4 regions of the Rhizobium sp. LEGMi-198b genome follow, and region 4 is predicted to be linked to each of the others. Evidence: predicted binding sites of a transcription regulator. Region 4 holds the regulator's gene; each other region holds the start of a gene.
What was found. The regulator LexA, encoded in region 4, represses DNA repair genes until DNA is damaged. The targets are predictions, from matches to a motif close to TGTTCNNNNTGTGTTCNG.
Positions count from the first base shown of each region.

Region 1: ruvC (crossover junction endodeoxyribonuclease RuvC) is a predicted target of LexA. The motif match lies at 3,734-3,751, and genes of this name have one in related genera.
Region 2: ACXHXG_RS17500 (helicase-related protein) is a predicted target of LexA. The motif match lies at 3,441-3,458, and genes of this name have one in related genera.
Region 3: ACXHXG_RS02870 (nucleoside triphosphate pyrophosphohydrolase family protein) is a predicted target of LexA. The motif match lies at 2,278-2,295, and genes of this name have one in related genera.

Region 1 covers NZ_JBSYVH010000002.1:997,730-1,005,244, forward strand. The annotation lists gene ACXHXG_RS11485 (NUDIX hydrolase) at 1-379, opposite strand, end outside; gene ACXHXG_RS11490 (metallophosphoesterase) at 384-1,286, opposite strand; gene ruvB (Holliday junction branch migration DNA helicase RuvB) at 1,283-2,326, opposite strand; gene ruvA (Holliday junction branch migration protein RuvA) at 2,488-3,102, opposite strand; gene ruvC (crossover junction endodeoxyribonuclease RuvC) at 3,180-3,692, opposite strand; gene ACXHXG_RS11510 (LLM class flavin-dependent oxidoreductase) at 3,887-4,885, shown strand; gene ACXHXG_RS11515 (YebC/PmpR family DNA-binding transcriptional regulator) at 4,953-5,699, opposite strand; gene ACXHXG_RS11520 (MBL fold metallo-hydrolase) at 5,873-6,715, opposite strand; gene ACXHXG_RS11525 (TIGR00282 family metallophosphoesterase) at 6,841-7,515, opposite strand, start outside.
Region 2 covers NZ_JBSYVH010000004.1:207,873-215,387, reverse strand. The annotation lists gene ACXHXG_RS17505 (RNA-binding S4 domain-containing protein) at 1-9, opposite strand, end outside; gene ACXHXG_RS17500 (helicase-related protein) at 13-3,198, opposite strand; gene ACXHXG_RS17495 (DUF3309 family protein) at 4,489-4,644, shown strand; gene ACXHXG_RS17490 (YMGG-like glycine zipper-containing protein) at 4,688-4,942, shown strand; gene phbB (beta-ketoacyl-ACP reductase) at 5,341-6,066, opposite strand; gene ACXHXG_RS17480 (acetyl-CoA C-acetyltransferase) at 6,191-7,372, opposite strand.
Region 3 covers NZ_JBSYVH010000001.1:581,813-589,327, forward strand. The annotation lists gene tldD (metalloprotease TldD) at 1-1,221, shown strand, start outside; gene maiA (maleylacetoacetate isomerase) at 1,311-1,943, shown strand; gene ACXHXG_RS02870 (nucleoside triphosphate pyrophosphohydrolase family protein) at 1,963-2,271, opposite strand; gene ACXHXG_RS02875 (serine hydrolase) at 2,382-3,668, opposite strand; gene ACXHXG_RS02880 (polysaccharide deacetylase family protein) at 3,897-4,955, shown strand; gene pdxH (pyridoxamine 5'-phosphate oxidase) at 4,961-5,581, opposite strand; gene ACXHXG_RS02890 (RT0821/Lpp0805 family surface protein) at 5,644-6,102, shown strand; gene ACXHXG_RS02895 (HAL/PAL/TAL family ammonia-lyase) at 6,119-7,515, opposite strand, start outside.
Region 4 covers NZ_JBSYVH010000009.1:57,464-64,978, forward strand. The annotation lists gene gltA (citrate synthase) at 1-567, opposite strand, end outside; gene ACXHXG_RS27920 (ComEC/Rec2 family competence protein) at 848-3,307, shown strand; gene lexA (transcriptional repressor LexA) at 3,288-4,010, opposite strand; gene ACXHXG_RS27930 (DUF2721 domain-containing protein) at 4,404-4,895, opposite strand; gene ACXHXG_RS27935 (mechanosensitive ion channel family protein) at 5,001-7,034, opposite strand.

The DNA of each region.
Region 1 (7,515 bases), on a different contig from region 4:
ATTTGAATTCGAGATGATTGTCGCCGTCTTGGATGCGATGAACGATCTCCTCCGGCCGAAACGGGAAACCCCGGGGGATATCCATCACATAGTAGAGCCCCAGCTCATGCCAATCACGGCGCTCGTAGTGAAAGAAGTTCTCCACCATCCAAAGCAGCCGGCCAACCACAACGTCGACGCCCAGCTCCTCCATCATCTCTCGCCGCAACGTCTCCTGCGACGTCTCGCCGATTTCCGCCCTGCCGCCCGGAAAGGTCCAGAACGGCTCATGCACAGCGCGGTGGACGAGCACATGCCCCTCGCGAAAACCAAGGCCCGCCACGCGCATCTGGTATCGCGCATGACCGGCGTTCACCCTGATGGCCCTGCGTTTCGACATCGCCCTATCCCAGATCGATCACAACGATTTCCGGCGGGACGCCGACGCGAACCGGCGCCACCGAACAGCCCAGGCCGCCGGAGACGATGATATGGCGGTCCTCTTCGACAATATGGCCATAGACATACCGGTCGCCATAGCGCGACGGCAGATAGGGCGACCAGCCGAAAACCCTGACCTGCCCGCCATGCGTATGACCGGACAAGGTCAGCGACACGCGCGACGGCACGGTCGGAAAGATATCGGGCTCATGGGCGAGCAGGATAACCGGCGCCGAGTCATTCACCTGCGCCAGCGTGCCGTCGAGATCATCGAGTCCCGTCGTGAACTGGCGCTTCCAGCGGACGCTCCGGCGCAAAGCAAGCTGATCCTCGACGCCTGCCAGCCAAAAGCCGTGTCCATCCTTTTCGAGACGAGCCGAACGATTGGAATAGACCGGAATTCCGACATCCGCCAATGCCTTATGACTGAAGGTCGGGCCTGAGCCGCGCTTCTGCGCCGCCGCATCGTGCCACCAATCATGATTGCCGACGATCGCGTGAACGCCGAGCGGCGCCTTCAGGGCCGCGAGCTCCGCCGCCCATACCCGATGATCGACGCGTCCGGTTACGAAATCCGTCCCCGACGTGTAATCGCCGAGCAGAACGATGATATCGCCACCGAGATCGTTGGCACGGGTGCAAATGGAGGCGATGCGATCGGCCGTCATCCACGGTCTGCACGCATGAAAATCGGCCAGTGCCACGACCCTCAGTTTCAGCCCCGGCGTCCAACCAGGCGGCGTCAACTGGTAGCGGGCCACGTTGAGGCGCAAGACGGGCTCGTATCCAAAGGCATAGCCACCGAGCGCCATCAATCCGACGATACTGCTGCCGAAGAGCTTCAGGAAACCGCGACGGCCGATCACTCGCCTTCCTCCTGGAACAGCCTGAACTGTGCTGCCTCCAGGTCCTTTGGCGGCTGCATCCCGAGATGTCGCCAGGCGATCGCCGTCAGTACGCGGCCGCGCGGCGTACGCTGAATGAAACCCTGCTGTATCATATAGGGCTCGATGATATCCTCGATCGCGTCGCGCGGTTCGGAGAGGCCCGCGGCGATGGTTTCGATGCCGACCGGGCCGCCGCCGAAATTGACGGCGATCATATTGAGATAGCGCTTGTCGAGCTGATCGAAACCGACATTATCGACCAGCAGCCGGGTCAATGCCTCATCGGCGATCTCGCGGGTTACCGCCTCGGCCTTTGCCACTTCGGCGAAATCACGTACCCTGCGCAGCAGGCGGCCAGCGATGCGCGGCGTGCCGCGGGCGCGCCTGGCAATCTCGCGCGCGCCCTCTTCGGTTATCCCGAGCCCCATCAGCCGCGCTCCGCGGCGCACGATCAGCTCCAGTTCCTCAACCGTATAGAAGCTCAGGCGAACAGGAATGCCGAAACGGTCACGCAGCGGCGTCGTCAGCAGGCCGAGACGCGTGGTGGCGGCGACCAGCGTGAACTTGGCAAGATCGATCTTCACCGAACGCGCCGCCGGGCCTTCGCCGATAATCAGGTCAAGCTGAAAATCCTCCATGGCCGGATAGAGGATTTCTTCGACGGCCGGATTGAGGCGATGGATTTCATCGATGAAGAGCACGTCCCGCTCTTCGAGATTGGTCAGAAGCGCGGCAAGATCGCCGGCCTTGGCAATGACAGGGCCGGACGTCGAGCGGAAATTGACGCCGAGTTCCTTCGCCATGATCTGCGCCAGCGTCGTCTTGCCGAGACCCGGGGGGCCGACGAACAGCACATGGTCCAACGCCTCGCCGCGTCCCTTTGCGGCCTCGATGAACACCTTGAGATTGGCGCGCGCCTCTGCCTGGCCGGTAAACTCGTCCAGCGACTGCGGCCTAAGCGTCACATCCAGGTCTTCGCCCCGCTTTTCCGGCGATATCAAGCGTGCGGCTTCGCTCATGTCAGACGTTCCATTCCCGGTATGCGTTTTGCGGCTTTGATGCTGAAGACCATGGCGGTCACCATGGCTCCCTCCCTTAGATCACCATTCCGTGGAGGAGCGCCATGAGTCGATCTCCTTACCTTGAGACAATAGTAAGGAATAGAAAAAGGTGCAAAGGATCACCGTGCAAGTTCCTTCAATCCCAGCCGGATCAGCTTGGCGCTGTCTGCTTCCTCACCCGCCGATTTCATCGCAGCCGCAACCGCATTTGCGGCCTGGTCGCGGGAATAGCCGAGATTGGTGAGCGCAGAAACGGCATCGGCGACCGGGGCGGAAGCGACGCCATCGCCCAATTCCTGCTTTAGGCCGATATTGATCGCCTCGCCCGCAAACGCCGGCGCCTTGTTCTTCAGCTCGGTGACGATGCGCATCGCCACTTTCGGCCCGACACCCGGCGCCCGGGATACGGCGCCGCGGTCCTGCAGCGCGATCGCATTGGCGAGCTCCGACGGCGTCAGCGTCGACAACAGTGCCAGCGCCACCTTCGCGCCGATACCCTGCACCGTCTGCAGAAGATTGAACCACTCCCGTTCAAGCACCGTCGTGAACCCGAAAAGACGGATCTGGTCCTCGCGGACATAGGTCTCGATGAAGAGAACACAGGCCTCGCCGACGGAGCCGAGTTTCGACAGCGTGCGTGCCGAACAATAGGCGACGTAGCAGACGCCATGCACATCCACGAGCGCGTAGTCCTCGCCGATCTCTTCGATTGTGCCTTTCAACTTGCCGATCATGAATGATGTCCGTCAGGGATGGGTTTCGGGAGAGATAAGGTCAAGTGAAGGAAAGTAGGAGCGATAACGAAAACAAACTACCCCGCCAGCGCCGCCTGACGCATCCGGCTGGCGCCACGATTGTGGGCATGGCAGATGGCGATGGCGAGTGCATCGGCGGCGTCGTTGCCTTTGAACTCCACCTTCGGCATCAGGATTTTCAGCATCATGTGGATCTGCTGCTTCTCGCCATGACCCACGCCGATCACTGCCTTCTTGACGGCATTCGGCGCATATTCGGCAACCTGCAGCCCGGCACGCGCGGGCACGAGCATGGCGATACCGCGCGCCTGGCCGAGCTTCAGCGTCGCCACCGCATCCTTATTGACGAAGGTCTGTTCGACAGCGGCTTCATCCGGCTTGTAGCTGTGGACGATATCGGCAAGCCCATCGTGAAGCTGGCAGAGGCGCGACGCGAGATCCATCTCGCCGTCCGACGTCACCGTCCCCGAGGCAACGAAACGCAGGGAATTGCCCAACGTGTCGATAATGCCCCAGCCGGTGCGGCGCAGGCCGGGATCGATGCCGATGATTCGAATCGTATTCTGCATGCGTCAACCTATCTTTGGAGCTGCAGATGTGCCAGCAAAATGTGAACGAAACAAAAACAAATTCCCAAACCCAGCCTCTTTCTGCAGCTTTGAAATTAGGGTGACGAAATTGCCGGGCAGGGTTTGGAACGGAGTGTCGGCGCTCCTACATGGAGACAATTGCTCCTCCCCTTTCACCACGCAGGTCTCTTGCCATGGTCCCCTTTTCCATCCTCGATCTTTCGCCCGTTGCCGAGGGCAGCACAGTCAGCCAATCCTTCGAAGGCTCGAAGCGCATGGCGCAGAAGGCGGAAGCGCTTGGCTACACCAGGTTCTGGCTGGCGGAGCATCATGGCATGCCAGGCGTCGCCAGCGCCGCGACCGCGGTTGTTATCGGCCATGTCGGAGCAGCCACTTCGCGCATCCGCATCGGCTCGGGCGGCGTCATGCTGCCGAACCATTCGCCGCTGGTGATAGCGGAGCAATTCGGCACGCTCGAAGCCCTGTTTCCCGGCCGCGTCGATCTCGGTCTCGGTCGTGCGCCGGGCACGGATATGCGCACGGCGCAGGCCCTGCGTCGCAACCTCGATGCCGGCGCCCAGAGCTTCCCCAATGATATTGTCGAGCTGCAGCATCTGTTCAGCCCGGCCGACGAGAACCAATCGATCCTTGCCGTACCCGGCAACGGCGCCAAAGTGCCGATCTGGCTGCTCGGATCGAGCCTCTACAGCGCCCATCTCGCCGCCATGCTCGGCCTGCCCTATGCTTTCGCCTCGCATTTTGCGCCGGAAGCTTTGCTCGATGCCGTCGCCATCTATCGCGACCGCTTCACGCCGTCGGCAACACTCGACAAACCCTATGTCATGGTCGGCGTCATGGGCTCGGCCGCGGAGACCGACGAAGAGGCGGATTATCACTTCACCTCGGCACAGCAGCAATTCGTCAACCTGCGCCGCAATGTCCGCGGCCCCTTCCCTCGCCCCCGCAGGGACATGGACGATTTCTGGACGCCTATGGAAAAACTGAATGTCGAACACACCCTGCGTTACGCCATTGTCGGCTCACCCGCGACTGCGGAGGCCAAGCTTTCGCAGTTCATCAAGGATACGGAAGCGGACGAAGTGATCATTTCGATGCCGATCCACGACATCGAGGCGCGGCTGAGATCGGTGGAGCTATTCGCGCAATTGCCGTCATTCAAGAAGGCTGCCTAATAATAGAAAAGCCCCAGTCTCCCTTGGCAAAACCTGGGAGACTGGGGCTTATTTTTAGAGGAAAAAATCAGGCCGAGAGCTTGGCCAGAATCTCTTCGGAGACTTCGAAGTTCGAATAGACGTTCTGCACGTCGTCGTCGTCTTCCAGGCTGTCGATTAGCTTCATCAGCGACTGCGCCTTTTCTTCGTCGACCGGCACATTGTTCTGGGCACGCCAGATCGCCTTGACGGTTTCGGCTTCGCCGAGCGTTGCTTCGAGTGCCTTGGCAACCTCGTTCATCGCTTCGAAACCGCAGATGATGGTGTGGCCTTCCTCATCGCTCTCGACATCGTCGGCGCCGGCTTCGATCGCGGCTTCCATCACCTTATCCGCATCACCGACCTCGGGCTTGTAGGTGATTTCACCGACATGGTCGAAGGAGAAGGAGACCGAGCCGGTTTCACCAAGCGCGCCGCCGGCCTTCGTGAAGATCGAGCGGACGTTCGACGCGGTGCGGTTGCGATTGTCGGTCAGAGCCTCGACGATGATCGCCGTGCCGCCGGGGCCGTAGCCCTCATAGCGGACCGCATCGTAATTCTCGGTATCTGCGCCGGAGGCTTTCTTGATGGCGCGATCGATATTGTCCTTGGGCATCGACTGCGCCTTGGCGTTCTGGATCGCCAGGCGCAAACTTGCGTTCATGCTCGGATCAGGCAGACCCGACTTGGCGGCAACAGTGATTTCACGTGCCAGCTTCGAGAACATTTTCGAACGCACCGAGTCCTGACGGCCCTTGCGATGCATGATGTTTTTAAACTGTGAATGGCCAGCCATGGCACCCCTGTTCACGTCTTTTGTTGGGAATGGGCCGCCTTATAAGAGCGAAGTGGCTTTCATTCAAGCAAAAAGCCCGCAAGGACGCCCACGACAGGGCGCCCGGTAGCGATATCGTTCGAAGGTGTGCCCGGGCGGAGGGAGAGGGCCGCCCGGGCATCGTGCTGATCGGCTCAAAGCCCCCTCAGCACGTAAATCAGCGGCTTGCGCGGCAGGGTTTTCAGCGAAACGGTGGTGCTTGCGGTGGGCGCATAGGCGATGTCGAAATCCGGGCCGAACATCGCCAGGAATTGCTGTATCGGCGGCCCCCAGCGGTGCATTGGCAGAATGAGCGACGAACGCAGCCGTTTCACCACCCGGCTCATGCTGTCCGCGCCCATGGTAAGGCCGCCATCGACCGGCACCATGACGACATCGAGCCGGCCGATTTCGGCATATTGCTTGTCGTTGAGCTCGAAATGCAGGTGCCCAAGATGGCCGATGCAGAGCCCGGCCACTTCGAAGATGAAGATCGAATTGCCGTTCGCCTCGACACCTCCCGACCATCCACGAATATCGGTCACCACGTTGCGGATCAGCGTATCGCCGACAGTCAGATTGATCTTCGCCGGCTCGCCGGGCGTATCGCTCCAGCCGTGCAGCACATATTTGATCGCCGGATCCGGGGTCAGCGTGTAATGGCTTGGATGCGCCTTGTTCATCGTCACGACGGTCGGCGTATAAGGCGGGACAAAGGCGCCGCTGAAATCGGTCGCGATCGACACACCGCCGGGTGTCTCTATGAAGAGGGTGGCATGACCGAGGAAGGTGATTTTTACATCGCCGCCGACGGGATCGTTGGCCGGAAGCGGGGCTGAACCGGAAAAGCTGGCGAATGTCGCTTTCGGCAGCGACTGCGCGATCGCCTGACATTGGCTGACATGTGGGCGGGACGGTCTCTGCTGGGCGCCTGCGGCACTCCAACCGGCCACGGCCAGCAGGAAGATCACAGCGAAGACGGGAAATCGCAGCATCATGCCATCCCTTCAGCTCCACAGAGCCGCGAAGGATGCGGTATGAGCTGAGGTGCGTCCAGCCGCAATCCGATCGGATTGCTCACAATCGCGTCATCGCTGCCGCGTGATCAACGGCAGGACAATAGCTAACGCCAGAATTCTGGAATGGTCTCCGCCAGGCGCGGCCCGATCCTGAGCGGCGCGATCTTTTCGGCAAGCCCCGTCGCATCCGATATCTCGACACCGACGCCGCAGATGGTGGCCGGCCCGGAGGCAGCCTCGAAACGGCCCTTCGGCATCTTCGAAATGAAGCGGTTGAGCGGCTCTTCCTTCTCCATGCCGAGCGACGAGTCATAGTCGCCGCACATGCCGGCATCCGACATGTAGGCGGTGCCGCCATTCAGGATCTGCGCGTCCGCGGTCGGCACATGCGTATGCGTGCCGACAACAAAGCTGGCGCGGCCATCCACGAAATGGCCGAAACATTGTTTTTCGCTTGTCGCTTCCGCATGGAAATCGAACACGATGGCGTCTGCCTGCTCTTTCAGCGGGCAGGCATCGAGGATCGCTTCCGCCGCCTTGAAAGGATCGTCCAGCTCCGGATGCATGAAGACGCGGCCCATGATGTTGGCGACGAGCACCCGGGCGCCGTTGCGGGCATAATAGATACTGGAGCCGCGACCGGGCGTGCCGGCCGGATAATTGGCGGGGCGCAGAAACTGGTCGTGGCGCCCACAGAACACCACCGCTTCCTTCTGATCCCAGACGTGATTACCCGTCGTCACCACATCGGCGCCGGCATTGATCGTTTCCAGAAAGAT
Region 2 (7,515 bases), on a different contig from region 4:
GTCCGTCATGGCCTATTTCTTCATCTGCTCCTTGAGGGCAGCGAGCTTGGCGAAAGGAGAATCCGGATCGATCGGCTTTTCCTTGCGCGGCGGCTTGGCCTCGAAGCGCAGCGGCTGCGATGCGCCGCGATTGTTGCGGTCGTTCCGATCATTGCGATCGTTACGCTCTTTCCGGTCACCCCGGTCGCCGCGATCCTGGCGGTCGTTGCGTTCGGAACGATTGCCCTGATGCTGCGGACGGCCGCCGTCGCGATTGCCGCGCGGTCCTCGGTTGTCGCCACGGGCCTCGCGCCCTTCGCGATTATCCCGGCCCTCGCGGTTGCCTTCGCCGTTCGCCTGCTGCTCGCCACCGCCGTTGCGGCGATTACCCTGGTGACCGCGCCCCTCGCCCTGATGGCCGCGACGATCGCCATGGCCGCGTCCACCCTGGCGCTGCTGGTTATCGCTGCGTCCGCCAAGACGCCAAAGCAGAACCGGCTTCGGTTCGACCGCCTCGGCGACGGCATCGGCAACCTGCAACTCGGTTGCTGCCTCTGTGGCGTCCACCGGCTCGGCGGCGGCAGGCTCAGCAGGAGCTTGCGCTGCGGGAACCGCATCCTGTGCGGCGGTTTCGCCTTCGGTAGCCGGCTCATCGCCTGCGCCATCGGCATCGTCGTGATCGGCCTTCTCTGCGACGGTTTCCGCAGCCTGCGCCGGAGCAGGTGCCGAGGAGGTATCCTGCTGCGAAAGGAAGGCTGCCGCGTCTTCGGCCTTCACGGCGTCGGCACGATAGCCGAGACCCTTCAGGATCTCTTCCATATCTTCCAGCGTTGCGCCGAGGATGGAGAGCATCGCCGTCGTCGTCGTGAAGCGGCGGCCGTCATAGGCGCCTTCCGGACGCGACGCCTGGCCGGGCTTCCACTGCAGCAGCGGACGGATAATATCCGCCAGCCGCTCAAGAATATCGATGCGCACCGCCCGCTTGCCGAGGAAGCGGAAGCCGGCGAGCTTATAGAACATGCGCTCGAAAGTCGGATCGGTGACCACGGACGTACGGCCCGCCGCCAGAACCGGGATCAGGTCGCCATAGCCCGGCTTGTCGAGGCCGTCGTTCTTCAATGCCCAAAGCAGGGTGATGAGCTCGGCCGGAGCCGGCTTCAGCAGAGCGGGCACGAAAATGTGGTAGGCGCCGAAGCGGACACCATAGCGGCGCATCGAGGCGCGCGCGTCCTGGTCCAGCGATTTCACCTCTTCCGTGACGTCGCGGCGGAAGAGCACGCCGAGATTTTCGACGAGCTGGAACGCCAGCCCCTTGGCAAGACCCTGCAAATCTTCGGCGCGCGACAGATCGTCGAGCGGCTTCAGCACCGTGCTGATATGATGATTCACGAAGCGCTCGATGCGCGCGGCGACATGATCACGCGCATTGCCCGTCAACTGCTCGTCTGCGAGCAGGATGACGCGCGGACGCATGACGTGATCGCTGCCCGACAGCCGCGCCACGGGATCGCCGAGCCAACGGACGAGGCCATCCGCACTGATCGCCAAATCGCTGTTGCCTGCCGCATGGATACGGGCGGCGCGCGCCTCGAACTCCAGCGCCAGCGCCTTCTGCGAGGCCGTCTGGACAGCCTTGGCGTCCGGCCCCTCGGTTCCCGCGATAGGCGTGAACCGGAATCCGGTCAACTGTCCCACATGATGCCCCTCAACGAAGACATCCCCATTCACACTGATTTCAGCTTCCAGCATCGCATTCTCTCTCAGGCGCTTCATGAGCACAGATGTCCTGCGATCAACAAAGCGTTTCGTCAACCTCTCATGTAACGCGTCAGACAATCGATCTTCGATTTCCCGCGTCTTTTCTTGCCAGTGTGTCGGATCGGCAAGCCAACCGGGCCGGTTCGACACATAGGTCCAAGTCCTTATCTGCGCGATTCGCGCCGAAAGCGTGTCGATCTCACCGTCCGTCCGATCGGCGCGATGCACCTGCTCGGCAAGGAAGTCCTCTTTTACCGTGCCATAGCGCACAAGGTCGGAAAAGAGGGTGGCGATAAGATCGGCATGCTGGGCGGGCGTAATCCGCCGATAATCCGGAAGCGCGCAGGCTTCCCATAATTTTTCGACCCGCGCCGGATTATTGGCGAGATCGGAAATCTCCAGATCGCGCGACAGATATTCCAGCGCCTGCTGATCGACCGCCGGCAGTGCCCGCGTCAAGCCCTGTACGCGCGGTGCGCTCTCGAGGCTCGCGCGCAGCGAAGCGATCGAGGAGAAATCGAATTCCTTGGTGCGCCATTGTAGCACTTTAACCGTATCGAACTCGTGACCCTCAATGCGCCGTACCAATTCGTCGTCGAAGGGATCCACCTGGCCCGTTACGCCAAAAGTGCCGTCCTTCAGATGACGACCGGCGCGGCCGGCGACCTGGCCGAGTTCGCCCGGATTGAGATTGCGGAACTGATAGCCGTCAAACTTGCGATCCTGGGCAAAGGCGACGTGATCGACATCCAGATTGAGCCCCATGCCGATCGCATCGGTCGCCACGAGATATTCGACATCGCCGGCCTGATAGAGCGCGACCTGTGCATTGCGGGTACGCGGGCTGAGCGCGCCGAGGACAACGGCGGCACCGCCGCGCTGGCGACGGATGAGTTCGGCGATGGCATAGACTTCGTCGGCGGAGAAGGCGACGATCGCTGTGCGCTGCGGCAGGCGGGTGATCTTCTTCTGTCCGGCATAGAAGAGATGCGACAGCCGCGGCCGCTCAACCACGGTGATCCCCGGCAAGAGCTGCTCAAGGATCGGCCGCATCGTGCCGGCGCCGAGCAATAGCGTCTCGTCCCGCCCGCGCAAATGCAGGATGCGGTCGGTGAAGATATGGCCGCGCTCCAGATCGCCGGCGAGCTGCACTTCATCGATGGCGACGAAAGAGGCCCGCGTCTCGCGCGGCATGGCTTCTACGGTGCAGACGGAATAACGCGCATTCGGCGGCGAGATCTTTTCCTCGCCGGTGACCAGCGCGACATGCTGAGCCCCAACCTTCTCGACGACACGCGTATAGACCTCGCGCGCCAAGAGCCGCAGCGGCAGGCCGATGACGCCATTGCCGTGCGCCACCATGCGCTCGATGGCATAATGGGTCTTGCCGGTATTGGTGGGTCCGAGCACCGCGGTCACGCCGCGTCCGCTCAGGATCATTGGCTGCGAAGTCTGAGTCATAGGTCCATGCATGGGCGAGAAACCACTGTCTTCCGATCAGCAAGGTCCCCAGGGAAGAGAAGAAGAGATGACGACCATATGTGACAAAGGCAAGACCTGAAATGCAAAAACAACGGCCGGAATATGCGATTTTATCTTTGGCGGCTTCAACCGAAAGCTACATTCTCTCTGCATCCAAAACGAGTCCTGGTAAGTCGAGAACAGCTTGAGAACGAATCGGCGACGAATCGCTGACTCCGCCCTGTTCCCTTTGTGTTCACCACTACATATGGATTTCGATTTACAAACCGCCACCAGATAGTGAATCGCATTAGGACTCCTTTTTCGCGTGAATCAGGAGCCATCACGCGAATCCAGCGAACCAGCCTTCCCGTTTGGAAACATGGTTAACCATCTGTAAATTCCGCAATTTTCCGAGGATAAGTATCGAGAACGGCTCTGGGTTAAGATTCGGGCCAAAGCCGGAACGAATCGGCGACGAATCGCTGACTTTCCACAATTCCGCATTTGTTCTCCACAACATCTAGTGCCTTCTCCGGCGAAATGCCCAGGACTCTGCAGGGTTGAAGCGCCAAATCACGTCGAATCGTGGATTGCAATTAACTTTTGAGCGAAACGTAATATGAAAAGTCCATAATCTCTCGCATTGATTGCAATCGTTAACTTCCGACCAAAGCCGGAACGAATCGGCGACGAATCGCTGATTATCTCGTGTACTGTATTTGTTCACGGCTAGATATAGCGTTCGGAGGGGAAGCTCATCCAAAGGGAGGATGATGTGACGATATGGGTAGCGAAAAAATTCGCCGGCATTAACCATTTCGACCGAGGAATTACCACTTTCCGGCGATAAGGCCTAAACCTTCCTCGCCGAAAGGGGTAGGTTCTCCGAGGCCACAATCCCTGCCGCCGTTAACCAAAGCCCAAATACAGAACGAATCGCTGACGAATCACGGACAAGCTCGCTTTCCCGTTTCGTTCACCGCAACATATTGTATTTTAAATTGTTTTTAACCATATCCCGCGGTCGTCGGCGGGTATTTTCTTGCGCAGCTCGCAGCCGGGCATTAACCTTTGCCCGGGGCATGCCGGCTCATCTTCATGTCTTGTTATTTCTGAGCCGGAACAATTTCTCGTGAAATAAGTTTCTATCGACAGCGGCATTGGTGCGCCCTCATTCTCGAGGAGTGGATAAGGACGCATCGGCACTTGTATCTAGGCGCATCTTATCCGCTTGCGTGAGGTCGCTCTGGCGGGATGCTCTAGGCGCTGGACGCGGAGGAATACGCTATGCTTGGTACAATATTGCTCGTGATTTTGATTCTGCTGCTGATCGGAGCGCTCCCGAACTGGGGTTACAGCCGAGGTTGGGGATATGGTCCATCAGGTGGTCTCGGACTAGTTCTCGTCATCGTTCTTATTCTGCTATTGATGGGCCGGATCTGATCCGGCTGAGTTTGTTGAAGATCTCACACTAGGGAGCAATACCATGAAGAAAATCATTGTCGCGATCGCTCTTGTCGGCGCACTCGCCTCATGCACAGCAACCGAGAAGGGCACAGCCATAGGCGCCGGCACCGGCGCGATCATAGGCGGTGTCGCCAGCAATAGCTGGGGTGGCGCCGCAATCGGTGCCGTCGCCGGTGGCGCCGTTGGCTACCTCATCGGCCGGTCCCACGAGCACCAGGGCTATTGCATCTACCGCGACCGCTATGGCCGCCGCTATGAGGCTCGCTGCCGGTAAGCCGGTATAGACAAAGATCGATTTCTTCCGACCGATCGTCAGCGCTTCGTTGACGATCGGTCATGAAAGCCAAATCTTTCGCGCCGAAAATTTGGGCCGACATTTCTTGAGACGAACACTCACACCCACGCAGGTTTCGGGGGGATCGCGTCAACGTTTTTGGAAAGGAACGGCACCATGGCCGAATTCATTGCAAGTATCGCAGCATTCGCTCTTGTCGGCACCACATTTTATGTACTCGGCCATGCCGTACGGATGCGGGACAAGGAAATGCGCCGTGTGGCCCTTAAGCCTGTCGTTTTGGAATTCAAACCCCGGCCACGGCCGTCCGTGAATTCACGCCAGCGATGACTGCCGGGCAATTTCCCGGCAATCATCCGCCACTTCAGCCCATCAGCTCAAACGAAGAACTGGCCGCCATTGGCGCTGATCGTCGATCCCGTGATGAAGCCGGAATCGTCGCTAGCAAGGAAGACCGCGACGCGGGCGACTTCCTCGGGCTCGCCGAGGCGTCCCACAGGGATTTGCGGGATGATGCGCTCGTTCAGCACCTTTTCCGGCACCGCCAGCACCATCTCGGTGCCGATATAACCGGGGCAGATGGCATTGACGGTGATGTTCTTGGCAGCACCCTCCTGGGCCAGCGCCTTGGTGAAGCCGAGATCGCCGGCCTTGGCGGCGGAATAGTTCGCCTGGCCCATCTGGCCCTTCTGACCATTGATCGAAGAGATATTGATGACGCGGCCGAAGCTGCGGTCACGCATGCCCTGCCAGACATGATGCGTCATGTTGAACAGGCCGGTAAGGTTGGTATTGACGACCTCGTGCCACTGCTGCGGCGTCATCTTGTGGAACATGGCGTCACGGGTGATCCCGGCATTGTTGACGAGGATCTCGATGGGGCCAAGCTCCTCCTGCACCTTGGCAATGCCGGCGCCGCAAGCTTCATAGTCGGACACATCCCATTTATGGACGGAAATGCCCGTCTCCTCGCGGAAAGCCTGTGCCTTCTCGTCGTTGCCGGCATAGGTTGCCGCAACCCGGTAGCCTGCATTGCGCAGCGCTATCGAAATGGCCGCCCCGATGCCGCGCGTCCCGCCTGTCACCAACGCCACTCTGCTCATGTCCACTCCCCTCTGTTACCGCTAGAGCAGGATGAGCGAACCCGAATCGCTCATCCGTCTCTCGCTATTTATTTTAGCATGACCTTGTTTACAACCATTCCCGCACCGTTTGGCGCGACGCTGCTCAAAGCGCCTCGAAGCACATGGCGACACCCATGCCGCCGCCGATGCAGAGCGTTGCGAGACCCTTCTTGGCGCCGCGGCGCTTCATTTCGAACAGCAGCGTGTTGAGGATGCGCGCGCCGGAGGCGCCGATCGGATGACCGATGGCAATAGCACCGCCATTGACGTTGACGATCGACGTATCCCAGCCGAGATCCTTGTTGACGGCGCAGGCCTGTGCAGCGAAGGCCTCGTTTGCCTCGACGAGGTCGAGATCGCCGACCGACCAGCCCGCCTTTTCCAAGGCCTTGCGCGAGGCCGGGATCGGGCCGCTGCCCATGATCTGCGGATCGACGCCGGCGGTAGCCCAGGAGACGATGCGTGCAAGCGGCTGGATGCCGCGGCGCGAGGCCTCCGCCTCGGTCATCAGCACGGCGGCGGCCGCGCCGTCATTGAGGCCCGAGGCATTGCCGGCCGTCACCGTGCCTTCCTTGTCGAAGGCCGGGCGCAGCTTGGTCATGCCGTCCAGCGTCGCACCGTGACGGATAAATTCGTCGGCGTCGACGCTGACGTCGCCCTTGCGGCCCTTGACGATGAAGGGCACGATCTCATCCTTGAAACGGCCTGCGAGCTGGGCAGCCTCAGCCTTGTTCTGCGAGGAAACGGCGAACTGATCCTGGTCATCGCGCGAGAGCTGCCACTGGCGGGCGATGTTTTCCGCCGTGATGCCCATGTGATAGCCGTAGAAGGCGTCCGTCAGGCCGTCCTTGATCATCGTGTCGATCATCTTCATGTCGCCCATCTTGGTGCCGCCGCGAAGATGGGCGGCATGGGGGGCCATCGACATGGATTCCTGGCCGCCGGCAACGATGATCTTCGCGTCGCCAGAAGCGATCTGCTGCATGCCGAGCGCAACAGCGCGCAAGCCGGAACCGCAGAGCTGATTGACACCCCAGGCGGTTGCCTCCTGCGGGATGCCGGCCTTCATGGCGGCCTGGCGGGCAGGGTTCTGCCCTTCGCCCGCCTGCAGCACCTGGCCGAGAATCACCTCGTCGACTTCCCTGCCCTCGACACCGGCGCGTTCCAATGCGCCCTTGATGGCAGCCGCGCCGAGCTCATGAGCCGGAATGGTCGCAAAGGCGCCGTTGAAGGAACCGACAGCAGTGCGAGCTGCACTGGCGACGACGATGGATGGATTGCTCATGGAAGCCTCCTCACAGGTTGAACATATATAAGGCGAAACTGTCAAAGCTTTGCGCCGGAGTCAAACGCCAAGAATTTTGATCTTCCAGATTTCATGAACCCGTCATCGCCGGCAAAAATCTGATTAATGGAAAGGGCTTGCCG
Region 3 (7,515 bases), on a different contig from region 4:
GCCGGCGAAGCGGTGGGGTATGCGCATGCGGGCGATCTCTCCGAAGCCGCGCTGAAGCGCGCCGCCGATGCGGTGCGCGCGGTCACCAGCGGCTATGCGGGTTCGTACGCCGCCGCGCCTCAGCGCACGAATAAAGTACTCTATAGCGACGAAAACCCGATTGGGAGCCCAAGCTTCGAGGACAAGGCGAGGCTGCTGCAGGAGATCGACAGCTATCTGCGCAACAAGGATGGCAAGGTGCGTCAAGTCACGGCCTCCATTGCCGCGAGCTGGCAGGTGGTCGATATCCTGCGCGCCGACGGCCATCGCGTTCGCGACATCAGGCCGATGACGCGCGTCAATATCTCGGTGATGGTCGGCGAAGGCGACCGACAGGAATCAGGTTCCTTCGGAACCGGTGGCCGCGTCGGCTTCGGCGATTTCGTCACGGAAGAGAACTGGCGCCGCGGCGCTGACGAAGCTTTGCGCCAGGCATTGGTCAATCTCGAGGCGATCGATGCGCCGGCCGGCACAATGGACATCGTTCTCGGCTCCGGCTGGCCGGGCGTCATGCTGCACGAAGCCGTCGGCCACGGGCTGGAAGGCGATTTCAACCGCAAGAAGACCTCGGCTTTCGCAGGGCTGCTCGGCCAGATGGTCGCCGCTCCCGGCGTGACCGTCGTCGATGACGGCACGATCGAAAACCGCCGCGGCTCGATCACCGTCGACGATGAGGGCACGCCTTCGGCCTACAATGTGCTGATCGAGAACGGCAAGCTGGTCGGCTACATGCAGGACCGGCAGAATGCCCGCCTGATGGGCATGAAGGCAACCGGCAACGGCCGCCGCCAAGGCTATGCCCACACGCCAATGCCGCGTATGACCAACACTTATATGCTTGGCGGCGACAAGACACCGGAAGAGATCATCGCCTCGGTGAAGAAGGGCATCTATGCCGTTTCCTTCGGCGGTGGCCAGGTCGACATCACTTCCGGCAAATTCGTCTTCGGCTGCACCGAAGCCTATCTGATCGAAGACGGCAAGGTCGGCGCACCGATCAAGGGCGCCATGCTCATCGGCAACGGCCCAGAAGCGATGAAGCGCGTCTCCATGATCGGCAACGACATGAAACTCGACACCGGCATCGGCAATTGCGGCAAAGGCGGCCAATGGGTCCCCGTCGGCGTCGGCCAGCCGCATCTGCGGATGGATCAGGTGACGGTCGGCGGGACGAAGGCTTGAAGTCTGCCTAAAGCTATGCCCATGGCAGTGGCCATCAGCCTTCGACGGAGGCTGATGCTGTTGATAGCTTTTGACCGAAGAGGACCTCCATGCGCTTGCTGTCACGCTGGCAGAATTCCGCAGGCGAAAGGGTGCGTATAGCACTTTACCTCAAAGGTATTCCGTTCACTTATACACCGGTAAGCTCATTGGCGCCCGGCGAATATGAGCGATTGAACCCTCAAGGTCTTCTACCTGCTCTCGACATCGGCGGACGTATCATCGCGCAATCGTCTGCTATCCTGGATTATCTTGAGGAAGCGTATCCAGCGCCAAGTCCGCTGCCTTCCGATCCCGTCGTCCGCGCGGAGGCAAAAGCGTTTGCCGGGCTCATCACATCGGAAATGCATTCTCTGACCGTTCTGCGTGTCAGACGCTTTTTGAAATCGGACATAGGTGCCGACGATCATCAAGTTTCGGTCTGGGTCAGCCACTGGCTGGCTCTAGGCCTTGACGCCCTGGAGGAAACCCTACGGCGCCGACCGATCCAATGGCCGTATTGCTTCAGCGTAGAAGCGGGATGGGCGGACCTGCATCTTGTGCCGCAACTAAACGCCTCCCGCCGTCTTGGCGTAGATCTATCCCGTTATTCCACACTCCTGGCAGTCGAAGAACGCTGCAACGAACTCGAAGCCTTTCGGCTTGCACGCCCGGAAGCACAGGTCGACTTCTCTCATTCTTGAACGTGGCAACCAGCCGCTCTCACCTCTCCTCCGGCCGGAACCGCCATTTCCGCTCGACGGCAGCGGCGAGATCGAGGCTGTTGCGGTGGGCGAAGAGAAGGATATGGCCAAGCACATCGGCGGTTTCGTCGGCCAACGCAGTAGCCAGATCCTCGTCCGACATGCCCTTGCGTCTTCCGCGGCCGGTCGTTTTGTTCCAGATCTGGGTGAGTTCGCCCATCTCCTCCTGCAATTTCAAAACAAACCAGTCGGCATCGCGCTCCAATCCGTTGGCGGCGGCATAGGTGGCGGAAGCCTTTTCGAACTGCTGGATCAGATCGGATAACATCAATATTGTTCCCTGTATGTTCTTAACAGAAGTGAACGATTCTGCCGGAAATAGCAAGACGGCGGAGCTTGTGCCCCGCCGTCTTGATAGTTTCAAAACTTGATTTCCGCTCAGCCCTTGGTCGGCAACAGCATGCAGTTGAAATCCTTGCGTTTCAGCGCGGCGCAGGCGGAATTCGCATCATCGCGGCTGCCGAAGCCAACGAAACGGGCGCGATAGACCGTGTTGCTGCCCTTGCCGACGGCTTCGGTATAGGGCGAAGCGTTGGCAAGAGCGCCGCCCGCCTTGGATTGAGCCTCGGACAGCAGGTCCTTGGCGGCCTGCGCCGTCGGAGTAGCTGCGATCTGCACCTGCCAACCGCCGGTCGCCGGTTTGCCGGCATTTTGGATTTCATCCATCGCCATCGGGCGATCCATCGGCACGGTCACATTTGTCGTGGCGGCATAGGCGAGCGGGGCCTGAGCCGGCGTGAACTCGGCGCGCTTGCGCGTCGTCGTGGCCGTGGTTTGCGCATCGACATCGGCAGCAACATCATCCGTCGCCGAAGCAACTTCGACCTGCTTTGCACCGCCAACACTTGCCATCAGGCGCGATGAAGTGGCGGAGGTCGCTTTCGGCACATAGCGATTGAGAAGGGAGGCCATGAAGGCATCGCGGCCGCGGGCAGTCGCGCCGCCCATGACGACGCCGATAACGCGGCGGTTGCCCTGGCGCACGGCGCTGACGATGTTGAAGCCGGAGGCATTGGTGTAGCCGGTCTTGATGCCGTCCATGCCTTCGTAACGATACATCAGATTGTTATGGCCACGGACGCGGCTGCCGCGATAGGTGAAGCTCGACTGCGAAAACAGCCGATATTCCTGAGGATAATTGTTGATGAGCGCAACGGCGAGCGTCGACATGTCGCGCGCGGTCGTCACCTGCTCCATGCTCGGCAAGCCCGATGGATTGGTGAAGACAGTGCGGCGCATGCCGAGTTCGCGCGCCTTCTGCGTCATGATGCGGGCAAAGCCGCTTTCGCTGCCGCCCAGCGCTTCGCCCATGGCAGTGGCGGCATCGTTGGCGGACTTGATGATCATGCCGTTGACGGCATCGCGGACGGTGATGGTGCTGCCCGGCTTCAGGCCGAGCTTGGTCGGGCTCTTGCCGGAGGCGTTGCTCGAGACCGGAATCGCCGTGTTCCAACCCAGCTTACCGCGATGGATAGCCTCAAACGTCAGGTACAGCGTCATCATCTTGGTCAGCGAGGCAGGGTGGTTGAGATCATCGGCATTATCCGATGCCAACACCTTGCCGGATTTCGCGTCCATGATGAAATAGGCGCTGCCCGCAAAGCTCGCTACCGGTGCGCTCAACAGCAAGACGGCCGCAGAAAGGGCCATCAAAAGTTTTTTCATATTCGTCCCCAACTGAAACAAATGCCAATACACCGCATCAACCTGTTGTGCGCATTTGCGACAAGAGCCTGATTTCGGTGCGATATTGAGGCAACACCCTCGACAGAATTCCAATTTTGCCTTTGCTGGTAAAATAACGGTTAACACATTGAAAAGATGGTGCAGATTCAGCAAGACTTAACGGCGGATGGGCTAGATCATGGGCATTCTTCAACCGGGTCAATCCCTATGGAACAGGGCATCAGAATTCGTCTCAAGCGCGCGGCGATCTCCGGCGGTCTGGAAACCGCCGCAATTCTGAAAAACCTCGGCCTGATGCGCGACGTCGCCGGCCTCGGTGCCATCTTCACCCTGCATCATGTCCGCCCTCCCTTGCCCCGAACCTTTGCCCCGAATGCGCATCTAGAAATTTCGCCCGAATTCCTCGACAGCGCGATCACGCGACTGAAACGGGATGGTTATGAATTCATTTCTCTTGATGCGTTGCCGGACCGTATCGCAAGTGATCGCAACAAGCCACCCTTTGCTGCTTTCACACTCGACGACGGTAATCGCGACAATTTCGATTATGCGCTGCCGGTCTTTGCCCGCCACGGCACGCCCTTCACGATCTTCGTCACCCAAGGCCTGTCGGAGAGGACGCACAGCATATGGTGGGAAACGCTGGCCGACCTGCTTGCCCAACGGGATCGCCTAACGTTCGACTTTGGCATGGGCACAGAGAGTTTCGATCTCAACAGGGCCGGCCAACGGCAAGCCGTGTTTGCCCGCTTTGCCGCCTATGTTCATGCCCATGACGAGATGGAGGCCGTTGCCCGGATCGACGAGCTCGCCCGAAGGAACGGCATGGAGCCACTGGATCTCGTGCGCGCGACAATCATGGACCGCGGGGAATTGAGGCAGCTTGTCCGTCATCCGCTTGCCTCGCTCGGCGCCCACACGGTCAGCCACCGGGCGCTCGCCCGTCTGCCGGAAGCGGAAGCGGCGGCGGAAATGGCGTTGTCGGCGGATTATGTCGCTGACATCATCGGAAGGCGGCCGGCGGCGATCGCTTATCCCTACGGCACGGCCAATGCGGTCTCTCCTCGCGAAGCTCGGCTTGCAGCGGAACTCGGCTTTTCCGTCGGCGTTACGACCCGGCCTGGGACGATCGGAAAGGCAAGTGCCGCCACGATCACCCATTTGCCGCGGCTGTCGTTGAACGGTCACTACCAGAAGGCTCGATATGCATCGGCACTTGCCTCCGGCATCCCCATGAGGCTGATGGGGCGCCGGGCCTCACCATAGTTCCGTTACGGATACATCCGCACCTTTTCCCAGGCGCCCTCCGGCACGTCGCGGCGGAATTCGACGCGGTCGTGCAAGCGGAACTGGCGATCGTGCCAGAACTCGATCGACAGCGGCCGGATGCGGAAGCCGGACCAATAGGCAGGGCGTGGAATTTCGCCAATGGCGTAGCGGGCCGTATATTCGGCGACCGCCTTTTCCAGGGCGAAGCGGCCCTCGAGCGGACGCGACTGCTTCGACGCCCAGGCGCCGATGCGGCTGCCGCGGGCACGCGTCTTGAAATATTCATCAGCTTCGTTGTCGCTGACCACTTCAACCAGGCCGCGCAGCCTTACCTGACGCCGGAGCGACTTCCAGTGGAAGCACATGGCCGCTTTCTTTTGGGAAAGAATTTCTTGGCCTTTCTGGCTTTCGAAATTTGTATAGAATACGAATCCCTGACTATCGAAACCTTTCAGAAGAACCATGCGGACATTTGGCAATCCATCCTTATCAACCGTTGCCAAGGCAACCGCATTCGGATCATTCGGCTCATTGGCTTCAGCGTCGCGCAGCCAGGAAGCGAAAAGCGCGAAGGGCTCGTTCTGCTCGGTGAAGTCACCGCTTGTTAACTCGTTTTCCGACATATTAGCTCAAATTCTCCGCATTTCCTAAAATCGCCAGCCCCAACACTGGCCAAGATACTCGGGTGGAAGTCATAGCAAAGTCGACGGTTCATACAAAGCGCAAGCTTGCAAAAGGCGCGACGATGGCGATTGCCATTTTCTCCCTTTTCTCCCTTGGCGGCTGCGTCGGCGGCGGCATGGACATGCTGAGTTCGACGAAGGTGGATCGGAGCGTTTCAACCGGTACCATCCCGACTGCTCCTGTGACGACCGACAGCGTTTCCGACGAGACAACCGTGCGTAACGCGGTGACTTCGGCAGATCTCAACAAGCTGAACGGACAGCCCGTCCCCTGGGCGAATGCGTCGACGGGAAGCGCCGGCGTCATCGACACCATCGTCGAAAACAACGCCTCGGGACAGGTCTGCCGCCAGTTCCGCACCACCCGCCACTCCTATGACGGCATCGCCAATTTCTTCGGCAAGACCTGCCTTATCGGCCAAGGCGAATGGCAATTGCTGAGTTTCCAGCAGGACGGCTGATCGCCTCCTCTCTTTCTTATTTCATACTCAGAAGCGGGCCGATCGGCGTGCCCGCCGCAATGCAATCCGCAAGCGCGTAGATATCGTTGCTGGGCGAACGGTCCATCTCCAGCGGTGGGACCATCGAGCGGACAACGGTAAACAGCATCCCGGTTCCCTCACCCAACTTGATTGCGCCTCGCAGATCGATGGCCCGCGCGGCTACGATCAGTTCGATCGCCGTCAGATATCGCAGCTTCACCGCCAGCCGTCCGGTCTTGTCGATCACCGACATGGCAAGCGATGCATAATCCTCGACGCGATCGGCGACGGGCGTCACGGCAAAGGGCATGGGTATCGCCAGGTGGCCGATCTCCGCCGTCAGCGCGGCGACGGTCTTTTGCAGGGCGCCAAAGCCGTTGGCGCCGACACCTTCCGGCGCCAGAAAACGCGGCAGATCGGAGAAGCCCGGCGACAGCAGCTTCATGATTCGCTCGGCCGCCATAGCCGCAAGGCGGGCGAGCGCCAGCCCCAGCGTGTCGAAGGCCAGCACCATATGGGTGGGATCGAAATTGCCGGTCGGCAGCACGACATCCTCATCGGCAAGAACCGATGGGTTGTCGTCACTGGAGCGCAGTTCCAGTTCGGTAGCAGTCCACGCCGCTCTCAGCGCATGCAATGCGGCGCCTGAGACCGATGGCACGCAGCGAAGGCTGAGCGGGTCTTGAAGGCGCCGGGCTGCCCCCGGTTTCATCAGATCGCCGCCTTCGAGCAGCGAACGGACCGCTGCCGCGACTTCGCCCTGGCCGGGGCCGGGCCGCAAGCGACTTGCCAGCGGATCGAGCGGATCAAGGCTGGCGCGAAATCCTTCATAGGACAGCGCTGCCGCACCGATATGCGCATCGAAAATACGCCTGATATCCTGCAGCATCAGGCAGGCAAGGCCGACGGATGCGGCGTTGGACGAGATCAGCGACAGTCCATCCTTTATGCCGAAGGACGGCTGCACAAGGCTGGCCGCCGCCAAGGCATCGGCGCCGGAGACCTCACGCCCATCCGGAAGAATGGCCCTCCCCTCGCCCACCAATACCAAGGCGATATGCGCAAGCGGCGGGAGATCCGCCTCGCCGATCGAGCCGGTCATCGGCACCTTCGGATGGACGGAACAATTGAGCATACCGGCAAGCGCTTGCGCCACCTCTGGCGATTCACCCGAATAGCCGAGGCAAAAGCGGGCTAGGCGCGCCGCCATCATGGCGCGGACCTCATCCGCTTCGGCAAAACGCCCAACACCAACGGCGCGGGGGCGCGGAATGCGATGTTGCCCGGAATCCTTCGCGGGATCGAGGCGCGTATCGACAGCGGCACCCAAACCGGTGCTGACTCCATAGATCGCCTTGCCCGCGCCCGCATGGCGGAGGAGACAGGCATAGG
Region 4 (7,515 bases):
CTTCGGGTAAACGAAGGGCTGGCCGATATGGTACTTGTAAGCCATGGCGGCAAGCGTCGGCATCTTGGCGATCATGCGCAGGCTTGCGACCATGCGCTGGTGCGGATCGGTGATGTCGGTGGAGTCGTGATAGAAGGCCGACAGAGCGCCGACGCAGCCGCACATGACGGCCATCGGATGCGCATCGCGACGGAAGCCGGTGAAGAAGCGAGACATCTGTTCATGCACCATGGTGTGGTGCACGACCCGGTAATCGAAGTCCTTCTTCTGGGCTGCGGTCGGCAATTCGCCGTAGAGCAGCAGGTAACAGACTTCGAGGAAGTCGCCGTGTTCGGCAAGCTGTTCGATCGGATAACCGCGATGCAGCAGAACGCCTTCGTCGCCATCAATAAAGGTGATGCTGGATTCGCACGACGCAGTCGAAGTGAAGCCAGGATCGTAGGTGAAAGTGGAGGTGTTCTTATAAAGGGCACCAATATCAATGACACTTGGGCCGATGGTTCCGGACTTAACCGGCAAATCCACCGTCTTTTCACCCCAAGTTAGTTTCGCGCTTTGTTCCGTCATGCTGATCCTCCAAGATTTGGCGGGATTGGCGCCTTAAAAAGCGCCAAAGGGTTAAGCGACTAACGATTAGCTATATGATCCAGAGCCTAATGCCAAGTTATCCTTACGCCTATTTGTGCATTGCAGTATCAACTTTTGGGCACTGCGGTAGAAGGGACCGTTTTGCGCAAGCGTGAATTAGCGTCTTTTGTCGGCGATGATGCCGATTTCAGTTGAAATCACTGGCCGGTGACGGCAAAACTCCCGCTATAGCTGTAGTTTTGCGTGGGCGCTGGAATATATGCCTAATTTAGAGGCACCGGATCCGCAGGTGGATGGTCGGGAATTGGCTGCGGTTGCCGTGCGCGAGCAGAGCGTGGGCGCGGTTATTTCTCGTGCCAAAGCGTCGCGGCCAGAGCGGACACAGGACCACGCCGCGCTTATTGCCCGCCTTCGCCTCGCGGCAGGCAGCATCCGACTCAGCATTTACCATTTAGCCGAAGAAGAGGCGGCGCACGGTCGCGCGATGCTATTTGCGCCGGTCTACATCGGCGCCGGCGCGATCGTCTGGTTCTCGGTCGGAGCCGATCCGCCGCCGCAAGCTGTTTTTACGGCCCTCCTTATCTTCGCTGTCGCATTTTTCCGCCAGCAGCAGGCGGGGCGAGTGCTACGGCACATATTGTTTGCCGGCATGCTGGTGTGCTCCGGCATGGCTCTGGCGCAATGCGAAACCTGGCGCGCATCGACGGTGATGCTCGACTCTGCGGTGACGACCACCATCACCGGGCGGATCGAACGGCGTGAAGCCGACGACAAGGGCCGTTGGCGCTATGTCGTCGCCCTGGAGGCAACGGAAAAACCGACCATTCGCCGGCCGCCGGCGCAGATCACCATTTTCGTGCGCAAACAGCTCCAGCCCTTCGAACTCGGCGACCGCATTCAGGGTAGAGCGCGGTTGACGCCGCCGGCCGGACCTGCCTTGCCCGGCCTCAACGATTTCGCCTTCAGCGCCTATTTCGATGGCACCGGCGCGAATGGTTTTGCCTATGGAACGCCGACATTATTGTCGCCGACTAGTGATGTAGTTCAGGGGTCGGTCCTCGACAAGGCGGATATCTGGCTTGCCGGTTTGCGCAGCCATATCGGCGATAGAATCAGGACGCTTTTGCCCGGAGACACCGGCGCCTTTGCGGCTTCGCTTGTCACCGATGAGAGACGAGCGATCTCAGACGATACGACGGAAGCGCTGCGGACCTCGGGTCTTGCGCATATCATCGCCATCTCCGGCCTGAACATGGCGCTCTCCGCGGGCATCTTTTATGTCGGTTTACGCTACGCCCTCAGTCTGTTTTTCGGCGTGGCACAGGCTTGGCCAACAAAGAAGATTGCGGCCTTCGGCGCGCTAGTTACAGTGACGGCTTATTATCTCATTTCCGGCTTCGGGGTATCCGCGGAGCGTGCCTTCATCATGATGGCTATCATGCTGATCGCCGTGCTCTTCGACCGACCATCCATTAGCCTGCGCAACGTGGCGCTATCGGCGATAGTCATTCTCATACTGTCGCCTTCGCAGGCGCTCGGACCAAGTTTTCAGATGTCTTACGCCGCGACCCTGGCGTTGGTGTCCGGCTATTCGCTCTGGGCGAGGAGGCCGCATCGGGAGAGCGTTCTCTCCCGGTTCCGGGTCATGCGTCCGCTGCTCTTCGTTTCCCGTTTCTTCGGAAGCATATTGTCGACCTCTTTTATAGGCGGCGCATCGACGGCAATCTTCTCGATAGAGCATTTTCACCGATTGGCGACATATGGTCTCATCGCCAATCTGGCGGCTATGCCGGTCGTCTCCTTTGTCGTCATGCCGTTTGGCATGGCGGCGACGCTACTGATGCCATTTGGCGTTGATGCCCCTTTCTGGCAGATAACCGGCTGGGGACTTGATGTCGTCATCGTCATTGCCAAAACGGTTGCCGCCTGGGGCGGCAATATTCCCTTCGGTCGGCTGCCGGTCTGGCTGTTCCCGACGGTCATAGCCGGCTTCTTGTTGATGACCTTGCTGAGAACATGGCTGCGACATGCAGGTGCGCTCTTGATCATCGGTTCGGTTGCAGTCGTGGCGCTCGGCCCCGGTGTCCTCAAGCCTGATCTCATGATCTCCGAGGACGGCACGCTGGTCGCCTTGTTGCGCAACGGTGCGCTGACGACAAACCGCGAAAAACCGCCGGATTTCATCTTCGAGCAGTGGCAAAGAGCATTGGCGATCACCGAGCAGCAACCGCCAACGATGCTTCCGCCGGATAGTCAGCTCCCCAAAATCAGCAAATCAGACAAGCATCGTCGCCTGAATTCCGAAGAACAGAGCACCGTTCGAAAGGCGATGGATGCGGCATTAGACGCGGCCGGGCCGGGCGGTTTCGCCTGCCAAAAAGGTGCATGGTGCGTGGCAATGCTGGATAATGGCGACATGCTTGTCACCATTGAAGATGCCGCCTATCTCGCTCCGGCCTGCGACACGGCCAATATCGTCATCACCTCCGTACGGCTGCGTCTTGATCGCTGCCGCTCTGGCGCGATGCTTTTTACGGGCGCAACACTGCGCCGCACGGGATCTATTGAAATGAACCTCAGCACCAATAAACCGGTCGCAACGGCGGCGTTTGAAAACCTTTCGCGGCCATGGAGCCTGCATCGCTCCTACGACTGGCGAACAGACACTTTTGGCGCGCCGCTCAAGCCGGCGTCACCGGTCAGTGATAGCGGCGAATGAGACCGACGAGCTTGCCTTGTACCTTCACTCGATCCGGCCCAAAGATGCGGGTTTCGTAAGCAGGGTTTGCCGCTTCAAGCGCGATCGAGGCTCCCTTGCGGCGGAAGCGCTTCAATGTCGCCTCTTCATCATCGACGAGAGCGACGACGATGTCGCCGGGATTGGCGGTCGTGGCGTTGCGGATGATGACGGTATCGCCGTCAAAGATGCCGGCATCGATCATCGAGTCACCCTTGACCTCCAGCGCATAATGCTCGCCGGAGCCGAGCATGTCGGCGGGAACGGTGATGTCGTGAGTATTGTTCTGGATAGCCGAGATCGGAACGCCGGCGGCAATGCGGCCCATGACGGGTACCGAAACCGAACTGTTGTTGTCCTCACTCACCGGCTTGGCGGGTGCGGGCGGCGGCACAAGTTGCGGCTTGCCAAGGCTACCCTCGATGACGCTTGGCGAAAAGCCGCGGCGAGGCTGCAGGCTCGGGCTATAGGCCTCAGGCAGCTTGATGACCTCCAGCGCTCGGGCTCGGTTCGGCAGGCGACGGATGAAGCCGCGCTCTTCCAAAGCCGTGATGAGACGGTGAATACCGGATTTGGACGCAAGGTCCAGCGCATCCTTCATCTCGTCGAAAGATGGCGGAACACCGGACTCCTTCATTCGTTCGTGAATGAAGAGAAGCAGTTCCTGCTGCTTGCGCGTCAACATCGTTTTGAACCTCGGGACTGAGAAGGTGTCGTGAAACAAATCCAGAACGGACACTATATGTTCCATATGTGTTCCGCAAGCCCTTAAATTTCGGTGAACATTTTGTAGGTGCATCAAATAAATGGGAACATAACAGGTCCCGGGCAGATGACTTTTTTCCCGGCACCTTCAAACTAAATAGCAGAAATATATGCGGAATCGGGCGAAGCAAAATTTCGGACGATCCCAAAACGGATTATCTCCAAGGCGGCGAAAAGCCATGTTCTTCGTTCTATAAGCTCTTTGGAGGACGACACTCTCCGAACCATGGAGAGCAAGCTATGGATCTGACTGGGAATCCGGATTTCTGAGGGGCCGGGATTGGTGCCATCCGTAGTAATATTCGATGGGATATCAATAGGTTGAACTTTTCCTCGAACTCCCGTGCCGGTGCTCGAGCAAGGTACGGTCGTTGGCGATCTGCCTTAGCATGCTGCGCCCGGCCAGAATCATCTCGACGAGAAAGGCCACAAAGGCGCCCATGAGTGCGAAGACGGCAAGGCCAAAGAGCCAGAGCAGCAATTGCTCGCGAAATTGCTGTCGAATTGCACCGCCCATGAGGCCGAGCGTCGCAAGGCATGTGAACACGCCCGATGCCGTGCCGAGCAGAACTGCGATCTCCAGCGCCAATGTTCGCCGTCGCAGATAATAGAGCTGCAGCAACCGCGTTTCATCCGGGTCCTCAGAGGTCACCCGTTCGAAAAGGCTGTTGACCCGGTCGGAGACGCGGGCGAGCCTGGCCGAGAAGACATTGAGGCACCCGGCGGTGCCCGCCAGCAGAAAGACCGGTGTCAGCGCTATTTGAATAACGTGCGCGGCAATAGACGTCAGATGGTCATTCAGCACATTGGATCTCCTTTCTGTCCAACGTCATCCGGTATCGGCTCCAGGGTTGTCGCCTTGCCAAAGAGGGCGCGGAGATGAGGCTGGTGACTGATCTCGCGCGAACGGTCAGGTCGGCGGCGCTGCCGATTGCGTCATTTGCTCAGCGATCTTCTTTCTCTGCAGTGTCATGGCTGCGATCGCGGCATCGGATTTTTCCTCGCCACCCACCTGCACTGTCGGCTGAGCGAAGTCGATGCCGTTTTCCATGAAGGCGTCGCGGATCATGGTATAGGCCTGGCGCCGTATGTAGGTTTGCCGACCGGGGAGGGCGGTAAAAGCAAAGCTCAGTTCGATACCGAAGTCGCCAATTTGCTCCACCCCCTTCATTTTCAGGGTCTCAAGAATCTGCGGTCCGATTTCCGGATCTTCTTTCAACTGCTCTCCGATTTGCTTGACGATCCTTTTCGCCTTGGCGACGTCGGTATTGAACGGAACCCGTAGCAGGAATTTATCGATCGCCCAGTCGCGGCTCATGTTCTGAACGGCGCCGAGTTCGCCGAAGGGAACTGTGAACACCGGACCATGATGATGTCGAAGCCTGACGGAACGCAGGCTGAAAGATTCCACGGTTCCCTTGTAGCTGCCGCTTTGAACGTATTCGCCGACGCGGAAGGCATCGTCCATCAGGTAGAAAATGCCGCTGACGATATCCTTGACGAGCGTTTGCGAGCCGAAGCCGATCGCCACGCCGAATATGCCGGCCCCCGCAATCAACGGCCCGATCTGCACGCCCATTTCGGACAGCACGGTGAGGACGGCGGCTGCGATAACGATGGCTGCCAGCGCGTTGCGGAAGATCGGCAACAGGGTGCGAAGGCGGCCCGCGCGCGCGGCTTCCGCCGATGGCGAGGAGGCACTGCTATCGGCGGCGCTCAATTTCTCGTCAATGAATGCCCTCGACAATTGCCAGCAGAGATCGGCCAAAATCAGAACGACGACGCTCTTCAGCGCACCGCGAACAGCGGCGTCGATCGCCGGATTTTCTCGTGCGAGGATGTTGGGATCATAGTGCCAGACGACGGTAATCCAGGCGACCGCGGCTACGATGACGAGCGCCCGCGCACCGCGGATGGCCAGCACCATGCGCGCACTGTTCTTGTTGTCACCAGGCCAGCGTCCCTTTGCAAATGCTTCGGCCGTCCGTCCGACGGCAGTCAATAGCCCCGGAAGAACAACGACATAGATGCCAAGCCAGAAGAGGCCGACGAAGTTGGCCACCCAAAGAAGCCAGAGGCAGGCAACGTAGAGTGAATAAAGGATGTTCATAAGCGTTAACTGTCGGGCAGCGGTTTCCTTGGCCGGTCGCCGCCACACGGCTTCGAGCGTAATCAGCAATAGGAGAATGGAGAACCCGTGGGAGACGACGGTGCCGACATCTCCGTCGATGGAGAGCGGTCTGGTCAGCGACGTCGTGGCGCCGGCTATCGCCAAAACGGCAATGAAGAGACAAGCCCTGCGATAGCCGAAGGCCGACAGAGAGCCCGCGTCCATCGATAGTCTGCAGACGGCAAATGCGAGGCGAGCGGCAATGAATGCCGTCAGATAAAACAGGATCACCACATGCAGTAGCGGCGGCCAGTCTATGGCTAGGAAAATGGCGGAGCTGACGAGGGTGAAAGTGATCCACGGTCCTAATTCTCCGATCGTATGTGCGACAAGAGGATTTGGAAACTGGGCTTTCAGGACGGTTTTCTTGAAAAACCATTCCGCAGCGAGACCGACGCAGACCAATGCGGCGAACATGACGACGGCAGGCGCAAAGCCGTTGTTCCTTGCCTGCTCACGCACCCTACTCGCTGCAGCGGCGAGCTGCCCCGGTACATTGGGAATCGCCGACCGCAGCGCCTTATATCGGGCGCGAGCGCGGGCCTCTCCGGTTTCGACCAGCGTCGCCGTCGCCGAAGGTGCCGGCTGTTGCTCGGCTGCTTGCCGCTTTTCCAGCCATTGGCGCAGCTCCGGATCATTCATCAGACGCAGCAATTCCGATAGCTTTGCAGGCGGTGCTGTGGGGGCCGTTTCGGGGGTCTGCGCGTGGCACAGTTGCGGCGCAATAGCCGTGAAAACAAGGATAAGTGCAACGGCGACCAAGCCGCTGGGCATAAGGGAAATCAAGCGGGCGACAGAATTCGTGAACCTTCGGACGTGCCCCACCAAGGCCAGACAAAGAGAAGCCGTCAAATGTAAGACCGGGCGTATGGGCGCCCCCTCGACGAGCATCAAGCGCATGTCTCCCCCAAGCACCCGACAATCAGATTGAGTACTGCTGCAAAGATAGAAGTAACGACGGGCCGCTCTTCTGCCTTTCCGAGATCGGATGGTGAATTGCGTTGCCGTTGGACAATCCGAACTGAAGAATGCGCGTCTTTGTCTTGCTGCCGGGAAACGGACTTTTCGGCGCTATCCTCACCCGTATCACTTACCTGTTGCCGCGCTACAGATCATTTATTGCAGTATGATGCGGATATTGCTCGAATTATTGCCCTCTCACAAGGGAGAGTTTGGTGCCAGCACATATATAATTCGGCTAGTTCGCGTGCGGATTTTTGCGGGAGCGCTCTTCTGTCGTCTGCTCCGACGCTTT